3 regions of the Cytobacillus sp. GQ23 genome follow, and region 1 is predicted to be linked to each of the others. Evidence: riboswitches for the same ligand, from Rfam matches in the RefSeq annotation. Region 1 holds a riboswitch; each other region holds the start of a gene.
The links. A riboswitch is a leader RNA that binds a small molecule or an ion and turns the genes downstream of it on or off. The one in region 1 is predicted to bind S-adenosylmethionine.
Positions count from the first base shown of each region.

Region 1 (5,414 bases):
GTGTAGGCAAGTTTCATGCGTTCACCGACTCCATACTCTCCGCCAGTCCAGCCTGTGTTTACAAGGAAGACTTTTGCGTTATGCTCATCGATTTTCTCGCCAAGCATTTCAGCATAACGATTTGCAGGAAGCGGAAGGAACGGTGATCCAAAACATGTAGAGAATGTTGCCTGCGGTGATGTAATGCCGCGCTCAGTTCCTGCAAGCTTGGATGTATAGCCGCTTAAGAAATGGTACATTGCCTGCTCTTTTGATAGTTTAGAGATTGGAGGCAATACGCCAAATGCGTCAGCTGTTAAAAATACGATTGTATTAGGGTGTCCGGCAATGCTTGGGTCAACGATATTATCGATGGCCTGAAGCTGGTACGCCGCACGTGTATTTTCAGTTAAAGTGCTGTCATCGTAATCTGCAACCCGGGTTTCGCTGTTTACCACTACATTTTCTAATACAGCACCAAAACGGATCGCATCAAAAATCTGCGGTTCTTTTTCACGGGATAAGTTGATGCATTTCGCGTAGCATCCGCCCTCAATATTGAAGACTCCATTCGCAGACCAGCCATGCTCGTCATCACCGATTAGCTTGCGGTTCGGATCTGCAGATAAAGTTGTTTTTCCAGTTCCGGATAAGCCGAAGAATAAAGCAACATCGCCTTCCCGTCCAACGTTTGCGGAACAGTGCATAGGAAGAATTCCGTTTTCTGGAAGCATGTAGTTCATAACAGAGAAGATGGACTTCTTCATTTCACCGGCATATTCTGTTCCGCCAATTAAAACGGTGCGGCGTTCAAATGAAATGATAATGAATGTTTCGGACTTTGTTCCGTCAACAGCAGGGTCTGCTTTGAAATTAGGAGCAGAAATGACAGTGAACTCTGCCTGATGATCCAATAGCTCGTCTTCTGCAGGGCGAATGAATAACTGGTGGGCAAATAGGTTATGCCATGCATATTCATTGATTACCTGGATAGGCATGCGGTGTTTTTTATCAGCACCTGCGAATCCTTTGAATACGAATACTTCTTCTTTTTCTTTTAAGTAATTGATTACTTTATTATAAAGATTAGAGAATGCTTCTTCAGAAATGGGCTGGTTTACACTGCCCCAGTCCATTTTGTCTTTATTTGATGCTTCTTCAACAATGTATTTATCTTTAGGAGAACGCCCTGTATACTTTCCTGTCGTAGCGCGAACAGCTCCAGTAGAAGTAAGGGACCCTTCATTGCGGTTTAGAACCTTTTCCACAAGCTGAGGAACGGATAATTGCACTTGAATGTTGCTGCCATTTAGTAATTCGCTCAATTCATTTGATATGCTTACAGAGTTCATCTGATGAATACCTTCCTTTTTCCCGATTTTTTTATGAAAGTGATTACATCTCGAAATTAGTATAACACATTGAAATGATTAGTCTATACTATTACGAAACTTTTTTGTCTGTGTTATAAAATTGTCACATTTGGACATGCAATCCACTTTAATCACCTTATAACTGATATATGCTATTATAGAAGAAAGTGTTAATTTTATCATGGGACTGATCTAAAATGAAGACAATTGCCCTATATGATGGAACATGTTCTTTATGCAAGGAAACAAAGAGGATTTTTAATAAACTCGATTGGCTGAATAAAGTCGAATGGATCTCCCTGCAGGAATATGAAAAAATGCAGGGCACTTTATCGTTTTCCAGACATGATTTGCGGAGGGAGCTTCATATTATTACTCCCGCAGGCAGCGTGAAAAAGGGTTACACTGCAGTAAGGAGACTTCTGTTCCTCTTTCCTGCAACCTTTTTAATCAGCACCCTGTTGTATATACCACTCACAGCACTTCTGGGCAATCCGACATACAAATGGATTGCGAAAAACAGGCACAAATTTCTAAAGAAAAAGTGTGATGATGGAAGCTGTTCTCTATAAGGATGAAGCAGAATTTTTAAAGTCGGAATTTTACTGTGAAAAATAATGAAAATCTGTTGACATGGTTCGATAAAATACGGTATGATTCAACCTTGAACGGATACTCTCTTATCCCGAGCTGGTGGAGGGACAGGCCCTATGAAACCCAGCAACCTGCTAAAGGCAATAATCAGCAAAGGTGCTAACCTGACGCAAGGACGTAATTCCTTGAACGATAAGAGTGAAAGGCGCGAATCGATTTGCTTTCAACCTTTTCACTAATGAGAAGGTTTTTTATTTTGCAATGAAATGAACGGCTTTTGGAATGTACTATTTATGTGAGTTTTTGGCATGAATCTGATAAATGGTTACCTGGCATTCTTGCCGGCGCTGTCTATTTTTCTAATAAAAACTCCATGTTTATTTCATACTACTAAGGGAATGAGTTCCGTATCAAACAGAGATCCATGAAATGACAGGGAAAAGTTATTTTTTCCGCTTCCCCATTTCTTATTCTCGCTCAATTTTCTATTTATAAGGAGGAAGCCAGATGTCAACAAAACGTCGTTTGTTCACTTCTGAATCAGTTACTGAAGGTCATCCGGATAAAATCTGTGACCAGATTTCTGATGCAATCTTAGATGCGATTTTAGCTAAAGATGCGAATGCCCGTGTTGCTGCAGAGACTTCTGTAACAACTGGACTTGTATTAGTTGCAGGTGAAATCACAACATCTACATACGTAGATATTCCAAAAATCGTTCGTGAAACGGTAAAAGAAATCGGTTATACCCGTGCCAAATATGGTTTCGATTCCGAAACATGTGCTGTTTTAACTTCCATTGATGAGCAGTCTGCTGATATCGCAATGGGGGTTGACCAGGCACTTGAAGCACGCGAAGGGCAAATGAGCGATCAGGAAATCGAAGCAATCGGTGCAGGAGACCAGGGATTAATGTTCGGTTTTGCCTGCAACGAAACGAAAGAGCTTATGCCTCTTCCGATTTCTTTAGCACATAAACTTTCCCGCCGCCTGACTGAAGTCCGTAAAGAAGAAATCCTTCCTTACCTTCGTCCCGACGGAAAAACTCAGGTAACTGTTGAGTATGATGAAAACGACAAGCCTGTGCGCATTGACACAATCGTTATTTCTACTCAGCATCACCCAGAAATCAGCCTTGAGCAAATTCAGCGAAATCTGAAGGAACATGTTATTAACCCGGTTGTTCCGAAAGAACTAATTGATGAGAATACTAAGTACTTCATCAACCCGACAGGACGCTTTGTTATCGGCGGACCTCAAGGTGATGCTGGCCTGACAGGACGCAAAATCATCGTAGATACTTACGGCGGATATGCACGCCATGGCGGCGGAGCGTTCTCCGGCAAGGATCCTACAAAGGTTGACCGCTCTGCTGCGTATGCTGCACGTTATGTAGCGAAGAACCTTGTTGCAGCCGGTTTAGCAGAAAAAGTTGAAGTCCAGCTTGCTTATGCGATCGGTGTGGCACAGCCTGTTTCGATTTCTGTTGATACATTTGGAACTGGCAAAGTGGATGAAGATGTATTAGTTGATCTAGTAAGAAAGCATTTTGATCTTCGTCCTGCAGGAATTATTAACATGCTTGGCCTTCGCCGCCCAATTTACAAGCAGACAGCTGCTTACGGACATTTCGGACGTACAGATGTTGACCTTCCTTGGGAGCGTACTGACAAAGCAGAAATTCTTCGTTCTGAAGCGTAATATAAAAAGCGGGAGTTGCATTTATGATGTAACTCCCGCTTTCTTTTTTGCGTCTAATACTAATAGGGTGTTAATCACTTTTCGGTCTTTATGCTCTATAGTCGTTTATAATTTTATGGTATCGTATAAACTTCGGATAATGGCTTAATTTTCCGTATAGAAACATTTTATATTCTGCGTGCTAATTATTAGCGATTAGTGGTAGTATTATAGGGTATGTTTTCTAAGACAAAGAGCCGCCTGAGGCTGTATCTTAATATTGAGAAAAGAATGGAGTAGGTGACGTACATAATGTGTGGTTTTATTGGTTGTGTACATGAAAAAGCACAAAATTACCGTGACGCAGATAAAGAACAATTCCAAAATATGAATGATATCATTACTCATCGGGGTCCGGATAATTCAGGATACTATTTTGATGATCATATTCAATTCGGCTTCCGCCGGTTGAGCATTATTGATATTGAAAGCGGACACCAGCCGCTGACTTACGAGAATGAGCGATATTGGATCATCTTCAATGGTGAAATCTATAATTATGTGGAACTTCGTGAAGAACTTCTCAAAGCAGGATTAAGCTTTGAAACCAGCTCAGATACAGAAGTCATAATTGCGCTTTACAGCCATATGAAAGAAAAGGCTGTTGAAAAATTGCGCGGTATGTTTGCGTTTGTCATTTGGGATAAACAGGAGCAGTCCCTATATGGAGCCAGGGATCCATTTGGGATTAAGCCTTTCTTTTATTACGATAAGGGAGACCGCACGTTCTTTGGATCAGAGAAGAAGAGCATCTTATTGGCGCTTAAGAATGATGTATTGAACTATGACTCCCTGCAGCATTATCTGACCTATCAGTTTGTGCCTGAGCCGCACACGATGTCAGAGGGGATCCATAAGCTTGAGCCAGGCCATTATTTTACTAAAAAAATTGGTGCGCCGATGGATATTAAACGCTATTGGAAGGCTGCTTTCCATCCAGTGCAAAAATCAGAAGCTGATTTTACAAAAGAAATTAGAGATGTTTTATTCGACTCTGTAAAAATGCATATGCGTGCCGATGTTCCTGTAGGTTCTTTCCTTTCAGGCGGAATTGATTCTTCCATTATTGCGTCGATTGCGAAAGAATTTCACCCAGCTATTAAAACATTCTCTGTCGGCTTTGAACGCAATGGCTTCAGCGAGGTTGATGTGGCGAAAGAAACAGCCGAAAAGCTGGGTGTTGAAAACATCAGCTACATCATCTCTCCTCAGGAATATATGAATGAGATTCCAAGAATCATGTGGCATATGGACGACCCGCTAGCTGACCCGGCTTGTGTGCCCCTTTATTTTGTGGCAAGAGAAGCGCGAAAGCATGTAACTGTTGTACTATCCGGCGAGGGAGCAGATGAGCTGTTTGGCGGCTATAATATTTACCGTGAACCACAATCCCTGGAAGTCTTCAATAAGATTCCTGCCATTGGCAAAAAGCTTCTGCGTATGATCGCCAGACTGATGCCAGAGGGAGTGAAGGGAAAAAGCTTTATCGAACGCGGAGTCACCCCAATGGAAGAGCGCTACATCGGAAACGCAAAAATGTTTACGGAACAAGAGAAGCGCAGTTTGCTTCATGTCTACAAAGACAACTTGAATTATACGGATATCACGAAACCTTTGTATGAGGAAAGCCGCGGCTATGATCCGGTTGACCGCATGCAGTATATCGACATTCATACCTGGATGCGCGGAGACATTCTTTTGAAAGCAGACAAGATGACGATGGCTCAT
Region 1 is NZ_JCAXER010000025.1:33,821-39,234, forward strand. Features, by position in the region: gene pckA (phosphoenolpyruvate carboxykinase (ATP)) at 1-1,331, opposite strand, end outside; gene AC6CHU_RS19500 (thiol-disulfide oxidoreductase DCC family protein) at 1,550-1,924, shown strand; SAM riboswitch class I at 2,030-2,145, shown strand; gene metK (methionine adenosyltransferase) at 2,454-3,647, shown strand; gene asnB (asparagine synthase (glutamine-hydrolyzing)) at 3,939-5,414, shown strand, end outside.

Region 2 (5,414 bases), on a different contig from region 1:
AAGGCTGTCGTACTTGCAATGATGGATACGAGCGGCTCAATGGGGATCTGGGAAAAGTATATGGCCAGAAGCTTTTTCTTCTGGATGACGCGGTTCCTGAGAACCAAATATGAAACTGTCGAAATTGAATTTATTGCTCATCATACTGAAGCAAAGGTAGTTTCAGAGGAAGATTTCTTTTCCAAAGGAGAAAGCGGAGGAACGATTTGTTCATCTGCCTACCGAAAAGCGCTTGAATTGATTGATGCTAAGTATGACCCGCGCAAATACAATATTTACCCTTTCCACTTCTCAGACGGTGATAACCTAACCTCTGATAATGCACGCTGTGTCAAGCTGGTGGAAGAACTGATGAAGGTCTCCAATATGTTTGGATACGGTGAGGTCAACCAGTATAACCGCCACTCGACCCTGATGTCCGCCTATAAAAATATTAAGAATGAAGATTTCCGATATTATATTCTTAAGCAAAAAGCAGATGTATTCCATGCGATGAAGAGCTTCTTTAAAAGGGAAGAGGATAACAAGAAATATGCGTAAGAGAGGGGAAACCTCTCTTTTTGTTTCAGCAAAAAGCCCCCTTTTCAGGGGGGTTATGCTATTTAAGCCTTTCCTTGGCAAGCTGCTCATCTCTATTTAATTCTGAGCTGATTTTTATCGCTGAATTAGTTGAAGTCTGAACACGATTATGATTCTCATTGACACAGCATGTACCTGCGGATTTATCTGCAAGTGTCTTGATATCCGATTCATGGACAGCCTCCCGGGCTGAAGCACTCTCCAAATATCCTTCAGAGTTTTCAGCATTGATCCTCTGATTGTCCTGAGGGGACCCAGGATATTGCCCATAATAGTCAGCGATTAAAACATATTTTCCATCAAAAACCATGCTTGCGTACTGATCCAGATCATGTTCATCAAACCGTGTACCATCTTTTTTATCAGGATCAATTCCGGAACTTGTGTCCGGGTCTTCCCCCATGAAAAGAGCTTTAACTGAATCAAGAAAACGCTGATTGCCCAGTTCCTGAGATCCGACTATTCGCAAGTTTACTCCGTAATTGTCTGCAAAGGCTTCAAGGTTTGCTCCATCCTTTGAGACGATCACAAGATTTTCCTTCTGATACCCATTTGACCCTGCGCCTTCAATGGCCTCTTTAAGCTCTTGCTGTGTATCGTATCCGCCTATTAATATATTCTTCTGCATATTTTTCACTCCCATTGTCATTTGATATTTTTTTATTTTCCCTGAATTGCAGGCGGGGAAACCTTCTTTTACTTTTGAAGGGCAGGGACCATTAATACAGCAGATGGGCCTTAATCTTTATATGGGACAAGCCGTATATATTAATAAAACGCAAAGAATACAGTATGATAAGGATATAAAAACTGAAATGTATTGCTGCTGGAGGTGGGCAGAAATGGAGATTGAGAAACTGGCTAAAAGGCTGAGGAACAGAACCCCCATCATTTTAGGGAGTGAGCGATATTCGAAATTCGCTATTTTGCTTCCGCTGGTTGAGATCAATAATGAGGTTCATGTCCTTTTTGAAGTGCGTTCATTAAAAATGAGAAGGCAGCCTGGGGAGGTATGTTTCCCCGGGGGAAGAATAGATCCGGAAGATAGGGATGAAGAGCATACGGCCATCCGTGAAACCTCTGAGGAACTCGGTGTGGATGAAGACAGCATCACAGATGTTTCCCCGCTTGATTACATGATTTCTTTTGGCCAGATTATTTACCCTTATGCAGGCATAATCCAAAACCCGGAGCAGATTGTGCCGAACCCTGATGAAGTAGAAGAGATCTTTACTGTCCCTCTTTCATTTTTAAAAAACGTAAAGCCGGAAACATATCACGTGAATTTTAAAGTAGAGCCGGAAGAAAATTTTCCTTTTGACTTGATTGCCGGAGGAGAAAATTACAATTGGCAGACAAGAAGAGCAGAAGAAGTATTTTATTATTTTCAGGATAAGGTCATCTGGGGGCTTACAGCCAGGATTCTTAAGCACTTTCTTGAAATCATAACGGATACCAGGGAAAGTGAAAGCGTTTGAAGAAAATAATTTATCAAAAAAAAGGTTGACGCAGTCCTTAAAAATGTTTATCATTCATATAAATTGAATACTTAGAAACTTCTTATCAAGAGAGGCGGAGGGACTGACCCTATGAAGCCTCGGCAACCAGCATTTATGCACGGTGCCAAATTCAGAGGAATACATTTTCCGAAGATAAGAAGGCGGAATGAACGGATAGTAAATTCAAACCCCTTCTTGTCTGTAATGGACGGAAGGGGTTTTTTGTTTTACGGCAGGCACGATAAATTGTATCCAGGGGGAATGAGAGATGTCAGTGATAACGATTGGGCTATTGGGGTTTGGAACAGTTGGAAAAGGAGTATATGAAACGATCAGCAAACATCAGGGAAGGCTACAGGCGGTATTAGGGAAAGAAGTGAAGGTCGCAGCCATCCTTGTTAAAAATGTGAATAAGCATACTTTGCCTGATGATGAGGTGCTTTTAACAGATGACTTTCAAGATATCATTGAGCTTCCAAAGCTTGATGTCGTAATTGATGCCATTGTTGGCAGGGAACCGGGCTATACATATTTACGCCAGGCAATATCGAGAGGATGCCATGTCATTACAGCCAATAAGGAAATGTTTGCATTTCATGGAAGTGAGCTTTCGAGGCTTGCAAAAGAAAAGAATGTATCACTGGGATTTGAAGCAACTGTCGGCGGCGGAATTCCCATCATTCAGACCATCAAACAGCTGCTGAATGCCAACCGGATAGAACGAATTGAAGGAATATTAAATGGCACATCCAATTTCATTTTGACAAGTATGAGGGAGGAGAATTTATCATTTGAAGAAGCACTGAGAATAGCTCAGGAAAAAGGTTATGCAGAAGCCGATCCCAAAAATGATATCGAAGGATATGACGCCTTTTACAAAGCAGTTGTTCTAAGCGAGCTGGTATTTGGGAAAGCGCCGGCACAGGAATACTCTGTCAGAGAAGGTATTACTGATATTACGATTGAGCAAATTACTTTGGCTGATTCGCTGGGCCTGAAGTTCAAGCATGTAGCATCCATTCAGAAGGAAAAAGATTCTATCCGCTGTACAGTAAAGCCGGTCCTGACAGGAGAAGCACATCCTTTGTACAGAGTAGAAGGCGTGCAAAATGCCGTTTCCATCGATGCAGATATTGTCGGAAATATCAGCCTGCAGGGGCCAGGAGCAGGCATGTTCCCAACGGCAAGTGCAATTATTGAAGATTTAATTCATGCAGGAAAAGCCGATTTTCCTTCAGCATTTGAGGAAGCAGTATCGGAAGAGAACGTTGTTGAACAGCAGATCTGGGTTGTATTTGGTAATGCTGAGCAAACAGAGCTGCCAGAGGGAATTGAAATCATCAGCAAAGTGTCAAAAGAGGCTGTGATTGTTAAGGCATCTGCAGAAGCTGTGTCATTATTAGACAGATCTGATTGGAAGGCATATCAAGTGCTTGGAGATTATGCACATGATGCGGTGAAGCATAAGCAGGTTCAGCCGGTCTAAAAAACAGAAGGGGCAGCTTACGAGCTGCCCCTTCTGAAGTATAATTTGAGATGGTGGATACTAAGCCTGCTGTTTATTCAATAATGGATTATTTAATCCTGAATACAGGTCTTTAACATGAACTGTTACTATCTTAGCGCCAATCTGGACATGGACCATATTATCAAAAACGGCTGTTACCAGGCCGTTTAATGAAACATTTGCACCAATATTGAGATCTTTGCCGGGAGATTTAACATTTTTCTTGTTTGCCATCCGTAACACCATCCCATTCCAATTTATTGAAACTTATACATAGAATATTGCCTTTTTATAGTAAAATAAACGCTTTAATCAAAAATGTCCAGTAAAATTGCTTGTTTTTTTATCGACAAATTGTATTGAAATTAGACACTTATCTAAAAACTGTTGATGGTACATCGAACTGTCTCCATAGGAAGATGAAGAAAAGAATGGACAGCCCCCATGCTGCAGCTGGCCGCTTGAAATGCACCCAGAGGATAATAAACATAACAGCATTGAAAAGAATCGACCATTTTAAATTCCATCCATTATCATACTTTATCAATTTTAATTTGATGTCAACAATCTCATTAACCGTATAGAGAAGGACCCAGCCAGAGATATAGAGCAGTTTTTTAATAAGGTTGCCTGCAGGGAATCTATACAAATAGATTAAAATGGTGGCAGGATACTTTACAGCGATAATGGATAAACTGACATGGGTGTTTGTAAGATTCGCTTTCTCATCGATTCCCTGCGGGTCATAAGTCCACATCGGGTAGATATCTGAGAGCAGATATAAATATAAAAAGTCCCCTAATATGAAAAAAAGCATGGTGGGGTAATATATTTTCCAATTTCTCCAGTCACCCCACTTCCATAGAGCGAATATCCACAAAAAAGCATAAAGAGCATTCATTCCATTCACCTCTTCTCTGAATGTACATTTATTCCTATTATTTCCAGTCCGTGGAGAAACAATGTAATCCTTTGGTCATCAGGGTATACGGCTAAGACAAATTAAAAAAGCCGGAAAACCTCATGTGTCTGAAAAGGTTTTCCGGCAGTTGCTGTTATTTTCTGTTCCGTGAAACATAGGGACTTTCAGCACTCCAGAATCTCCAGGGATAATCCCGTGCTTCTCCGGAGTTATCAATCCCGATTCGCGGTCCCTGTTTGATTTCTCCGGGAGGGATTCCTTTAGCAATCATTAGAGGAGGGCTGGTAAAATGTCGTCCATAATCATCTATTGTAATACCGAGAGCTTTAGTTAATTTACCAGGTCCGTTGGTGAGATTTCTCAGGTCTTCCATCTTGCGTCTTTGCTTCATTAACTCAAGTCCGTCGACAGGTTCAACCCCTCTGATCAAAACAGCCTCCGGTTTTTCCTTTGGACCGCTCACCACATTAACGAGGCAATGGGTATGCATCACATAAGTATAGACAAAACCGGGTTCATTGAACATGACTTCTGTCCTTTTGGTTCGCCTGTTCCCAAAACTGTGTGCTGCTCTGTCCTCCGGGCCCATATAAGCTTCTGTCTCAACAATATAGCCCGAGGCAATTCCTTCTTCCGTTTCTTTGATCAATAAGCAGCCCAGAAGTGCTTCAGCCAGCAGAAGGGTCGGCTTTTGGTAAAAGCTTTCTGGAAGCGGGGCATATTGTATTATTTCCTTCATAGTCAATCTCTCCATTAAGTATTATTAGTGCTGCAGCTTCGTGTCCTATGTTTTTACCCTTTGCTATTTTTTCATAACCATACCTGCAGTATAATAGCAAAAGGAATAAAGAACAGGATGTGTACATGAATGAATAAAAATATCGGATTTATCGGATGCGGAAAAATG
Region 2 is NZ_JCAXER010000051.1:7,123-12,536, reverse strand. Features, by position in the region: gene yhbH (sporulation protein YhbH) at 1-540, shown strand, start outside; gene AC6CHU_RS25385 (general stress protein) at 599-1,207, opposite strand; gene AC6CHU_RS25380 (NUDIX hydrolase) at 1,422-2,057, shown strand; SAM riboswitch class I at 2,137-2,238, shown strand; gene AC6CHU_RS25375 (homoserine dehydrogenase) at 2,347-3,564, shown strand; gene AC6CHU_RS25370 (hypothetical protein) at 3,625-3,819, opposite strand; gene AC6CHU_RS25365 (CBO0543 family protein) at 3,959-4,486, opposite strand; gene AC6CHU_RS25360 (DNA-3-methyladenine glycosylase) at 4,641-5,246, opposite strand; gene proC (pyrroline-5-carboxylate reductase) at 5,376-5,414, shown strand, end outside.
Region 2: it holds a riboswitch for S-adenosylmethionine, as region 1 does, so the genes downstream of both, AC6CHU_RS25375 (homoserine dehydrogenase) here and metK (methionine adenosyltransferase) in region 1, are expected to answer to the same signal.

Region 3 (5,414 bases), on a different contig from region 1:
GAGGATATTTTGTTTCGGAAATTAAGGATGAATGGCACTATAATGAGCATGGATCAGTAGAATTGGAAAAAGAAGTACATGGTGAGTCTTCAATAAATTTTAAAAACGGGCAGATTGATGCCTCTGCCTTTCCCTATAAACACTGGAACAGACTTTATCGAAAAGAGCTTAATAAATCCAATGCCGCCAATGCTCCGTGGCAGGGTGACTATTCTTTGCGGGTGCAGATTGCACAATACCTGCAGCAAGCCAGAGGATTGGCCTGCAAGCCGGAACAGGTTTATCTATTCAGCGGATTTCAACAGCAGTTACTGAATGTCTGTTTGTTTTTCAAGAGAAAAGCCGTCGGAATAGAAGATCCGGGTTTCATTAGGGCAAGATCCGTTTTTGAGCAATTGCAGCTGGAATATCATCCTATTCCTGTGAACGATGAAGGATGCTGTGTACCTGATAAGCCGGTAAAACTATTATATACAACACCGGCCCACCAATACCCTACTGGTACAATTATGTCTATTGCCAGAAGGACTGAACTGTTAAATTGGGCACTGAAACAGGACGCTTACATTCTTGAGGATGACTATGATTCTGAATTCCGCTATAAAGGGACACCGATTTCGTCATTGGCCCATCTGGATTCCAGCGGACGCGTTCTTTACTTTGGCACCTTTTCAAAAACTTTGCTCCCTGCACTTCGGATCAGCTATCTGATTATGCCGGCATCACTGCAGCAGGGATATGAAGAATTTAATGCTAATCAAAAGTCTAATGTTTCAAGAATCGACCAGCGGGCTGCTGCAAAATTTATGGAAGAAGGACTTTATACATCTCATATAGCAAAAATGAGAACGTTATATCGGGCCAAGAGGAACTGTTTAATCGAAAGCCTGTCAAAGCATTTAGGAGAGCATTTTGACATAATTGGTGATACAGCAGGTTTGCACATTATCGTGATATTACCAGAAGGATTAAATGAACCTAAAGCAATTGAACTGGCAAAGTCGGCGGGAGTTGAAATTGATGCTGTTTCGCCTATGTACCAGCTTCACAAACCCGCCAACCATGTGATGCTTGGCTATGGGGCACCCTCAATGGACGAAATTGAGAAGGGGGTCCAATTAATGGTTAATACCTGGAAAAATTATTTAAATGTTTAACATCTATCCGCTAAAAGGGCGCTTATCTTACGGGATATCGCTCTTTTGCCGGATCTGTAATCGTGCAGAGCTTTTCCTTAACCGCTGCCATAAAATCAAACATATTCATCCCCTCGATTTGCTGGAATTTAAAAAAATCATCGTTATAGTACATATGAATATGCTTGCCCGTTATTCCCCTCTTTTCTTTAATGGAAGTTATATCGATATATGCAAATTCTTCAACTAATTCCTTTGTTGATTCAGATGCAGATAATCCATAAAATAGCAGCCTTTTATTTGTTGCCGCCAGCAATCCGGGCAGCGGGGCTAAACAGTAATGCGATACTAATGAACAGGTTAAGCATTCAATAATGTTTTCTTCTTCATGCAGCACAGTTCCAAACGAATTTATAATGCTACTCATGGGATCCCCTCCTCATATCTCTTCTGTCAAACTGCAGTCTTCACTGCGAGTATCAGTCCGGTAGACCAATCCAATTCGGTAATGTCGAGATCTGGTCTGTCCTGCAGAGTTTTGAGAAGTTTAGTAGCTTTGATTCTAAATTCTTCAGGCAATTTCTGCTGCGGAAACACATCATGAATCACATAAAAACCGCCAACATTCAAATGGTCCAGGGTTTTGTCCAGGAGCTCGAATTTTCCGGGCCACGTATCTGCAAAAATAAAATCGAATCGCTCAGATAGATTTCGAATAAAAGCTGCTCCGTCTTCACAGCAAAATGTGATTCTGGCGTCCTTTCCGAGGTATTTTTTCGCAATGGATTGCACGTTCAAATCTATATCAACGGTCGTAAGCTTACTGCTTTCATCCATCCCATCCATTATCCATGAAGCAGAAGCTCCCGTACCTGTCCCCAGCTCCAAAAAGCTTCCACCCGGTTTGGAGGCAGCCAGCCCCTTTAGTAAAAATCCTGTTTTTTTATCACATGATTGCCCGAAGCCCATCACAGCAGATTCCTGTAATATACTCGAATATGCTTCCGGTACCTGTATAACGCTGTTTTCCATTTGTCATTCCTCCGCTTTCTTCGTACTATATTAAACACTTAGCACGGGAGCATAAAAGAGCACCAAAAAAGGCCCCTTTATAAGAGGCCTTAACTTATCAAATCGACCTCTTATCTCCCAGAGCGTCAACTCTGTTGGAATTAGCACCTTCCTGACATAATCAGGGGTTGCTGAGGCTTCGCAGGGCCAGTCCCTCCACCTCTCTGGATAAGAATTTGTATGTATATTAATTTATTTTCAATCAAGTATTGCATATTTTTAGCAAGATGGCAAGACTTTGGTGGTTTATTGCCATGTAAGAAACGCATGATTCTGCCTTCCTGTATATTTATTTCAATTCTAAGGAAATTTAAGGATATACATATTGCCTGAGGAGGAAATTGTGGTGTTTCGATTTAAAAGGAGTCCTTCAAAAAAAAGAGTAAAAAAACAGATTAAGCCCGAGTTGACATCACAGGACATCCTCTTATCAAAAAAGCTGGAAGACAATATACAATTTTTCTCCTCACTTTATGGAGAGAGTTCAGATGTGATTTTCCGTTATTTTGCCTTAAATAAAATTGACGCAGCCATAATTTATATAGATGGATTAAGTGATACCCAAAAGCTTGACGAGCTGGTCCTTGGAACCTTACTGCATCAAAACATGAATATCGAAAACGACTTCCTTCATACTGTGAAAAACCGATTGCCGATTTCAAGTATTAAAAGATTGGCAACAACCGCTGACTGTATCGACTCAATAAGCATCGGGAACCCAATAGTGCTTTTTGATGGGTATGATGAAGCTCTTTCACTGGGATTAGCCAAATTTGAAAAGCGTTCGATAGAAGAACCGCAGGCTGAGACCTCCATTCGGGGTTCGAGGGAAGGCTTTACTGAATCACTCGGTGTCAATACATCTTTACTGCGCCGGATCATTAAAGACCCGGGACTGAAAATGAAGACTCTGCATGTAGGCAAATATACGAAGACGAAGGTAGTTATCTCATATATTGAAGAAATAGCGGATAAAACTCTGATACAGGAAATAGAAAGCCGTCTTAATCGCATTACTGTTGACGGAGTACTGGAAAGCGGCTATATCGAACAATTCATTGAAGATAGCCCGTATTCTCCTTTTCCCCAGTTATTGTACACGGAACGTCCGGATGTGGTATGTGCAAATTTACTTGAAGGAAGAGCAGTATTAATGATTGAAGGGACACCTTTTACTTTAATTGCTCCCGTGAGTTTCTTCAGTTTGTTTCAATCACAGGAGGACTATTATGAAAGGTTTTGGATTGGTACCTTCATCCGGTCTCTTCGGTTTCTTTTCTTAGCTGTATCCCTATTCCTTCCTGCCATATATGTTGCCATAACAACATTTCACCAGGAAATGATTCCCATGGACCTGATGCTTAGCATTGCGTCCTCCAGAGAAAGTGTCCCCTTCCCTGCCATTGTGGAAGTCCTTCTAATGGAAGTTGCTTTTGAAGGACTGAGAGAGGCCGGGATACGCCTTCCAAAACAAGTAGGTTCAGCTGTTAGTATTGTGGGTGCCCTTGTAATTGGTCAGGCAGCTGTTCAAGCGGGGATTGTTTCTGCACCTATGATTATTGTAGTGAGTATTACGGGTATTGCATCTTTCATGATCCCCCGTTATTCAATGGGACTTGCCATTCGATTACTGAGGTTTCCCATCATACTCCTTGGCGGCGCTTTAGGATTAATAGGTGTAATGCTTGCACTAATCCTGCTCGTCATCCATTTATCAGAGCTAAGATCATTCGGTTTACCATACCTGACTCCTGTATCAACACTGCAAAAAAATGCGGTAAAGGACACACTCTTTCGTTCGCCTTTATGGAAAATGAATCAGCGCGCTCATTCCACAGGAAAATACAACAAAACTAAACAAGGGTCCAGCTTAAAACCAGGTCCTGAAAATAGCGGCAGGTAAATAAGTCAAAATGGCGGTGAGATGGACATGCTGGAAAAGGGAAAAATATCGGCCCTGCAAATGGAATTTTTAATTGTCCCGGCTATCATTGCCACAGGTGTGCTTTCGATTCCATCCATATCGGGAAGGTTAGCCGGGCATGACATGTGGATGACGCCTATAGCAGGTTCTATAATCGGTTTTATCACGGTATTCATTGCATGGAAGCTTCATCAATTATTTCCAAGGATGACCCCTATCGAATACAGTGAGCAAATACTTGGAAAAGCACTTGGTAAACTCTTTAATTTCTTTCTTGTTTCCTTTTACTTGCATACTACAGGCATTGTCATCAGACAGTATTCAGATTTCATTACCGGCAACGTGATGCTGCAGACGCCTTCCGTCATTTTTTCCATTACTATCGTTTTTGTCAGTGCTTTGGCGGTTCGTGGCGGGATTGAAGTAATGGCCAGATCTGCAGTAATTTGCACAACTTTATTCATGGTTACTTCTTTATCACTGCTCTTATTGCTTAAGGAAATTGATCTTAGCTATATGAGGCCAGTTTTAGAGAATGGATTGCTCCCTGTTATGAAAGGGAGTTTGGTGCATAGCTCATGGTTCAGTGAGTTGTTTCTTCTTGCCTTTATCTTTCCTTTTATCAGTGATTCAAAAAAGGGATTAAGGTCGGGGATGAAATCAGCTTTGTATATTGTGCTGCTCCTCTTATATGTTAATTTTTTTGTTCTTACTTTTTTAGGGGTTTCATCTGTTAACCAATTTTATCCTGTATATTCAATCGTCCGTGCCATCAGTGTATTTGGTTTTTTCGAGAACTTTGAAGTTATCATTACAGCTTCGTGGGTACTAGGAAGCTTTGTGAAGGTCTCTGTTTTTTTATATGCTATCAGCTTGGGTCTTGCACAATTATTAAAGCTTTCAGATTATCGGCCAATTGTATTTCCATTGGCACTGCTTCTGATTTTTTTAAGTTATTGGGATATTCCTAATATCCTGTCAGTGGTCGAATTTTCTACAAGGATTCAGCCTTTTTATTTTGTCATCGTTCAAACTGTACTCCCGCTATTTCTGCTGTTTATTGCCATGGCACAAAGGAAATGGAGGGAGAGCGGTTGAAGAAAAGCCTGCTGATCACCATTTGTTTCTGCGCTGCAATTCTCAGCGGCTGCTCAGATCGAGTGGAAATGAATGAACTGGCCATCATTACGGCAGCTGCAATTGACAGACTGGAAGATGGGAAAACAAGAGTTTCTGTACAGTTGTTCATCCCCCGTGCCATTTCAAGCGGAGAAACGGGAGAA
Region 3 is NZ_JCAXER010000007.1:99,999-105,412, reverse strand. Features, by position in the region: gene pdxR (MocR-like pyridoxine biosynthesis transcription factor PdxR) at 1-1,157, shown strand, start outside; gene AC6CHU_RS07855 (PH domain-containing protein) at 1,180-1,563, opposite strand; gene AC6CHU_RS07850 (O-methyltransferase) at 1,590-2,168, opposite strand; SAM riboswitch class I at 2,276-2,382, opposite strand; gene AC6CHU_RS07845 (spore germination protein) at 2,554-4,110, shown strand; gene AC6CHU_RS07840 (GerAB/ArcD/ProY family transporter) at 4,132-5,229, shown strand; gene AC6CHU_RS07835 (Ger(x)C family spore germination protein) at 5,226-5,414, shown strand, end outside.
Region 3: it holds a riboswitch for S-adenosylmethionine, as region 1 does, so the genes downstream of both, AC6CHU_RS07850 (O-methyltransferase) here and metK (methionine adenosyltransferase) in region 1, are expected to answer to the same signal.